One region of the Streptomyces sp. NPDC086777 genome, then DNA from elsewhere that is predicted to be linked to it. Evidence: riboswitches for the same ligand, from Rfam matches in the RefSeq annotation. Region 1 holds a riboswitch; each other region holds the start of a gene.

The links. Region 1 has a riboswitch for S-adenosylmethionine ahead of thrC (threonine synthase). Riboswitches for the same ligand answer to the same signal wherever they lie in the genome.
Region 2: another riboswitch for S-adenosylmethionine. It lies ahead of AB0472_RS44195 (aminotransferase class V-fold PLP-dependent enzyme); the one in region 1 lies ahead of thrC (threonine synthase).
Region 3: another riboswitch for S-adenosylmethionine. It lies ahead of AB0472_RS22305 (putative leader peptide); the one in region 1 lies ahead of thrC (threonine synthase).

The regions. Positions count from the first base shown of each region.
Region 1 covers NZ_JBFBJI010000007.1:141,939-144,197, forward strand. Annotated here, with positions in the region: gene AB0472_RS12800 (glucosyl-3-phosphoglycerate synthase) at 1-906, opposite strand, end outside; SAM riboswitch class I at 1,064-1,217, shown strand; gene thrC (threonine synthase) at 1,236-2,259, shown strand, end outside.
Region 2 covers NZ_JBFBJI010000065.1:30,739-32,997, reverse strand. Annotated here, with positions in the region: gene AB0472_RS44195 (aminotransferase class V-fold PLP-dependent enzyme) at 39-1,400, opposite strand; SAM riboswitch class IV at 1,561-1,677, opposite strand; gene trpD (anthranilate phosphoribosyltransferase) at 1,963-2,259, opposite strand, start outside.
Region 3 covers NZ_JBFBJI010000015.1:141,945-144,203, forward strand. Annotated here, with positions in the region: gene AB0472_RS22300 (ABC transporter substrate-binding protein) at 1-822, opposite strand, end outside; gene AB0472_RS22305 (putative leader peptide) at 1,044-1,160, opposite strand; SAM riboswitch class IV at 1,196-1,310, opposite strand; gene AB0472_RS22310 (DUF427 domain-containing protein) at 1,454-2,259, shown strand, end outside.

The DNA of each region.
Region 1 (2,259 bases):
CATCGGCGGGCGTTCCTCGGTGTCCACGGAGTACGTGCGCGGTTCGAAGCCGTCCTCGCCCCGCTCGAACTGGGTGAGGGAGGGCCGGATCAGGTGGCCGCGGGCCAGCCGGAGCTGGGCCGTGCGGTAGATCGCGGCGGACATCCGGCCGAGGGCCTGGCCGTCCTGGTGGCGGTGCTTGCGGACGCCGACGTCGACCTGGGCGAGGGCGTCCAGGCCGGCCAGGTGCAGGGCGTCGACCAGCATGCCCAGTTCCACGCCGTAGCCGACCGGGAAGGGGAGCTGTTCGAGGAGCGAGCGGCGGGCCGCGTACTCGCCGCCGAGCGGCTGGACGAAGCCGGCCAGCTGCGGCCAGTGCATGTTCAGCAGCGGGCGGGCCATCAGCTCGGTGACCCGGCCGCCCTGCCCGGCGGCGCCGCCGAGCGGACGGTCGTACATCGCCTTGACGAGGTCCACGCCGGGGTCGGTGAGGAGCGGGCCGACGATGCCGGTGACGAAGTCGGAGGAGAACTCCCGCAGGTCGGCGTCGACGAAGCAGACGATGTCCCCGGTGGTGACCAGGAGGGAGCGCCACAGGACCTCGCCCTTGCCGGGGACGGCGGGGATGCGGGGCAGGATCGCGTCGCGGTGCACGACGCGGGCGCCGGCCGCGGCGGCCACGGCCGCCGTGCGGTCGGTGGAGCCGGAGTCGACGACCACGATCTCGTCGACGAGCGGCACCTGCTGCATCAGGTCGTGGCGGATGATCGCGACGATGTCGCCGACGGTCTCCTCCTCGTTGAGCGCGGGCAGCACGACGCTGACCGTCTGCCCGGAGGACCGTTTGGCGGCCATGACGCGGTGCAGGGGGCGATCGGTTACGGACCAGGAGCGGGTGGCCAGCCAGCGCTCGACTTCTTCCAGCACGGTCAGCGGCTCCTCACTGTCACGGCCACACGACGACGTGTGATCCATCTCGCGGTACGGACGACTCTCTCAACTGTCCTGGCCTTCGGTTACAGTCTTGAACAACGCCGATGACCATCGCATGTCCTGGGGTCACCCGGCGTTGACAACCGCATACCGCTCATCCAGAGGGGCAGAGGGAAACGGCCCGTTGAAGCCCCGGCAACCCTCCAGTCGGTACTCGTAGATCACTGTCGATCAGCGCGAGGCTCCCGGCTAGGGAAGGTGCCAAATCCGTCTCACGACGAGATGCGTCGTGAGGAAGATGAGGAGAAAGGGCCTCGCCTCACATGGCTGTGCAGACTGTTGCAAGCACCACGGATTCCACCGTCGACCTCGGTCCCGCCGCCGCCCTGAGCTGCCGCGAGTGCGGTCACCGGGTACCGCTCGGCCCGGTGTTCGCCTGCGAGGAGTGTTTCGGCCCGCTGGAGATCGCGTACGACTTCTCGGCCTACGACGCCGAGGAACTCCGCAAGACGATCGAAGCGGGTCCCGCGAACATCTGGCGCTACGCGCCGCTGCTGCCCGTCCCCGCGGACGTGGCGACGAAGCCGAACATCAACCCCGGCTGGACCAAGCTCGTCCAGGCCGACAACCTGGCCAGGGAGCTGGGCGTCACCGGCGGCCTGTACGTGAAGGACGACTCCGGCAACCCGACGCACTCCTTCAAGGACCGCGTCGTCGCCCAGGCCGTCGAGGCCGCCCGCGCCTTCGGCTACACCACCCTCTCCTGCTCCTCCACCGGCAACCTGGCCGGCGCGGTCGGTGCCGCCGCCGCCCGGGCCGGCTTCCGCTCCTGCGTGTTCATCCCGCACGACCTGGAGCAGGGCAAGGTCGTCATGGCCGCGATCTACGGCGGCGAACTCGTCGGCATCGAGGGCAACTACGACGACGTGAACCGTTTCTGCTCCGAGCTGATCGGCGACCCGGCCGGCGAGGGCTGGGGCTTCGTCAACGTCAACCTGCGGCCGTACTACGCGGAGGGCTCCAAGACCCTGGCGTACGAGATCTGCGAGCAGCTCGGCTGGCGGATCCCGGACCAGCTCGTCATCCCGATCGCCTCCGGCTCGCAGCTGACGAAGATCGACAAGGGTCTGCAGGAGCTGATCAGGCTCGGGCTCGTCGAGGACAGGCCGTACAAGATCTTCGGTGCCCAGGCCGAGGGCTGCTCGCCGGTGTCGGTGGCGTACAAGGAGGGCCACGACGTGGTCCGGCCGCAGAAGCCGAACACCATCGCCAAGTCGCTCGCCATCGGCAACCCGGCCGACGGGCCGTACGTCCTCGACATCGCACGGCGCACCGGCGGTGCCGTCG
Region 2 (2,259 bases), on a different contig from region 1:
CGCCCCGTGCGGGGAACTGCCCGTGAGGTCGGTCTGGATCACACCGCCGGGACGCAGCGGCCTTCTTCCGTGCGGTAGGCCCACTTGGCACCGTCGGCGACCAGTTCCCTCACGGCGTTCGCGAAGCGCTCCACGTGCTCGTCCGGCGTCCCCGCCCCGAAGCTCACCCGGATGGCGTTGAGGGACTTCTCGCCCGGCGCCGCCTCCGGCGCCCCGCACTCGCCCTGGGTCTGCGGGTCGGTGCCCAGCAGGGTCCTGACCAGCGGGTGGGCGCAGAAGAGGCCGTCGCGGACGCCGATGCCGTACTCGGCGGAGAGGGCGGCGGCGAAGTGGGAGCTGTTCCAGCCCTCCACCACGAAGCTGATCACGCCGACCCGGGGGGCGTCGTCGCCGAAGAGCGAGAGCACCCGGACCTCGGGGACCTCGGCCAGCCCGGCCCGCACCTTCTCGATCAGGTACTGCTCGCGGGCGACCAGCGTGTCGAAGCCGGCCTCGGTGAGCGCCTTGCAGGCGGCGGCGATGGAGTAGGCGCCGATGACGTTGGGCGACCCTGCCTCGTGCCGCGCCGCGCTCTCGTGCCACTCCACGGCCACTCCCCCGTCCTCGCGCCGGGTGACCCTGCGGCTGGCGCCGCCGCCCGCGAGGTACGGCTCGGCCGCCTGCAGCCAGTCGGCGCGGCCGGCCAGCACGCCGGAGCCGAAGGGGGCGTAGAGCTTGTGGCCGGAGAAGGCGACCCAGTCGACGTCCAGGTCGCGGACGGAGACGGGGTGGTGCGGGGCCAGCTGCGCGGCGTCCAGGACGATCCGGGCGCCGTGCGCGTGCGCGGCGGCCGCGAGCTCCCGTACCGGCCACAGCTCGCCGGTGACGTTGGAGGCGCCGGTGACACAGACCAGGGCCGGGCCGTGGGGGTCGCGGTCGGCGAGGGCGCGTTCCAGGGTCTCGACGGCCTGGCGCGGGGTGCGGGGGGCGTCGAGGTAGGTGACGCGGGCGTCCTGCCAGGGCAGCAGGGAGGCGTGGTGCTCGGTCTCGAAGACGAAGACCTGGCAGCCGGCGGGGAGGGCGCGGGCCAGGAGGTTCAGGGAGTCCGTCGTCGAGCGGGTGAAGACCAGCTGGTCGTCGGGGCGGCAGTCGAGGAACTCGGCGACGGTCCGGCGGGCGTTCTCGAAGAGGTCGGTGGAGAGCTGGGAGAGGTAGCCGGCGCCGCGGTGGACGCTGCCGTAGTAGGGCGCATAGGCCGCGACGTCGTCCCAGACCCGCTGGAGGGCGGGGGCGCTGGCCGCGTAGTCGAGGGCGGCGTAGGTGACCTCGCCGCCGGTGACGAGCGGGACGGTGACATCCCGCCCCAGAACGGGCAGCGGGGCACAGACGGACTGGGCGGGGGCAGCGGTGGAGACGGACATGGGTGAACTCCCGTGTGAGCAGGTGAGATCCGCCGTGCGAGCGGACGCGCTCAAGCAGCGGCAGGGGAAAAGGGGGATGCGGAGGCGGGGCTCTGCGGCCCTATCGCATTCGCTTGCTCACGGGAGACTCCTCGACGACCAGGACCCCTGGTGTACGAGGGGTCCGCGCTTGCCGTGGACCTCGCTGCCCACGGCCTGGTCTTCACCCGGGGCACCCCGCCACGGACGGAGGGTTGCCGGACAGTCGGCCGGGGCCTCATGACTGTCACTCATGACCTGCGAAGAAACCTAGGTGAGGTGATCGCCGACGCGCAACTCCTGTCCGGATGACGGGACGAGCGCAGGCACGGCGCCGCACCGCCGGGGCGGCCGGTGTGGCTGTCCGCCGCTGACACGGAAAAACATGACCGGTCGGCGGAAGAGACCGGCAAGGCGCGACGGAAGGAGGAAGCGGCGGCGGGTCCTCCCGCGTGGCGTCGGGCACCGCCGCTCACACTCCTTCCGAACCCGGCGGCGATCAGCCGCGGCGGCGCGGTCCGGCGGTGCCGTGCCGCGCCGCGCCTCAGCCCTTCTGACCGCGCGGTGCCTGCCTGTTCGTCGCCGCTGCCCAGCGTTCCAGGACCCGCTTGGCCGCGCCCGAGTCGACCGACTCCCTCGCCTTGGCCATGGCCGCGCGGATCTGCTCGGCGAGTGTCCCGGTGCCCGGGTCCAGGGCCACCAGGGCCGCCGCCGAGTTCAGCAGCACCGCGTCCCGTACCGGGCCCTGCTCGCCGTCCAGCAGCCTGCGGGCGACCTCCGCGTTGTACGACGGGTCACCGCCCCGCAGCGCCGCCACGGGGACCAGGTCGATACCGACGTC
Region 3 (2,259 bases), on a different contig from region 1:
CTTGCCGACACTGCTGATCGCGTCCACCTGTCCCGACCGGAGACTGCCGGCCCGCACCCCCGCCTCGGGCACGACCTTGAACACCAGCTTGTCCAGGTAGGCCTCGCCCTTCTTCGACCACAGGGCGGAGCCCCAGTCGTACCCGGTGCGTCTGCCCAGGGTGATCGACTGGTTCTGCACGTACTGCCGGAGCACGAACGGCCCGGACCCGACCACCCCGTCGCTGCACTTCCGCTGCGGGCTCCGCTTGACGCTCGCCGAGGACTCGATGCCCAGCGAGTGGGTCGAAGTGGCCTGGAGGAACTGGGCGTTGGGCTGCTCGAAGGTCACCTTGACGGTGAGCGGATCGACCACGGTGGTGCTCTTGACGCCGCTCAGGTAGCCCTCGGCGAGGGTGCCCAGGGCGCCGAGGCCCGGCACCGCGTCGAAGTTGTCCTTGACCACCTGCGCCGTCAGCTTCGAGCCGTCGCTGAAGGTGACACCCGACCGCAGGTGGAACGTGAACGTCGTCGCGTCGGAGCTGATGTCCCAGCTCTTGGCGAGCCACGGCACGATCCTGCCGGTCTTCGGGTCCTGGTCGGTGAGGGAGTCCACGATCTGGCGCACCGAGTAGATGGTGTCGTTGCTGCCGACCTGCTGCGGGTCCATGCAGCCCGCGTCGGAGCCCACCGCGAAGGTCAGGGTGCCGCCCGCCCTCGCCCGGCCGCTTCCGGAGCCGGAGCCGTCGTCGCCCGAACCGCACGCGGTCAGCAGGACGCTGGTGGTCAGGAGCGCGGCCAGGGGCGCCCATCGGAAGGGTCTGAGATCCGGAAGTGCAGTCACGGAGGGTCTTCTCCTACTCGTGTCACCGCGGCACGACCACGCACGTACGCGCGCGGGCATGACGGTGTGTGCGGCCCGGGCGGTTCGCCTCCGGCCGGGGATGCGCTGTGCTGACAGGGGAGTTCGGCATGCGGACGACACCGGGAACCGGTGGCGGGGGAGAGGACGGCGCGAAGGTGCCGGGGCCGGCGACGGATGTCAGCCGGCGGCGGCCGGGCCGGTCAGGCCCGACAGAGGCAGCTGGTCGAGCGCTTCAGATCGATGTGGCGCCGGCGCGAGAGCCGGGAGTACGCCGTGGCGTCGGCGGGGGAGGTGGCCGGGTCGTCGCTGTGTCGCATGCCGGTCCCTCCCCTTCTCCGGCCCCGGTCACGGGGCCACGCGCTTGCGGGAATTCGTCGGTGATCCCGCCGGGCTTTCACCTGGAGCACCCCACCGCGCGGGAGGGTTGCCGGTCAGCGAGCCAGGGCCTGACGCTGACACTCGATGCCGTTGGCGATGCTACGGAGCGGTTTTGTCGTACGTCAATGCCGTACCGTGACGCCCGTCCGGGAGAACGGGGTCGTCGCCGGCCTGCTACGACCGCCGTACCCCGCTGCTCACGACCGCCGTACCCCGGCAGGAGGAGGTGCTCGTGACCACGTCCCCGAACGCGCGAGCCGTGCGGACCACCCCGGAAGGCCTCCGGTGGGAGCCGAGCGAGCGCTGGGTACGGGGGCGCACGGGCGAGGTGACCGTCGTCGACAGCCGGCACCCCGTCCTGGTCTGGGAGCCGGGCGTGCCCGTCCCGCTGTACGCCTTCCCGCGCACCGAGGTCCGCGAGGACCTGCTCCGCCCCGCGAAGAACCCCCCGACGGGTACGCACACCGGCTCCCGCGTCTTCTACGACCTCGACATCGGCGGCGAACTGCTGGAGAACGCCGCCTGGACCTTCCCGGCCGCCGACCTCGCCGACCACATCGCCTTCGAGTGGTTCCGGCGCGTGGGCCGGGGCCTCGACCACTGGTACGAGGAGGAGGAAGAGATCTTCGTCCACCCCCGTGACCCGCACAAACGGGTGGACGCGATCCCGAGCAGCCGCCACGTGGTGGTGGAGATCGACGGCACGGTCGTCGCGGACACCCGCCGTCCCGTGCTGCTGTTCGAGACCGGCCTGCCCACGCGCTACTACGTGCCGCGCGAGGACGTCCGCCTCGACCTGCTCGAACCCACCGGCCACCACACCGGCTGCCCCTACAAGGGCACGGCCGAGTACTGGTCCTGGCGCGGAGAGTCCGACGTGCCCCCGAACGTCGTCTGGAGCTATCCGGACCCGCTGCCCGCGGCCGGCGCGGTCAGGGGACTGCTCGCCTTCTACGACGAGGCCGTCGACATCACCGTCGACGGCGAACGCCGGGAACGCCCCGTCACCCACTTCACGCGGACGCTCTCGGAGCGACC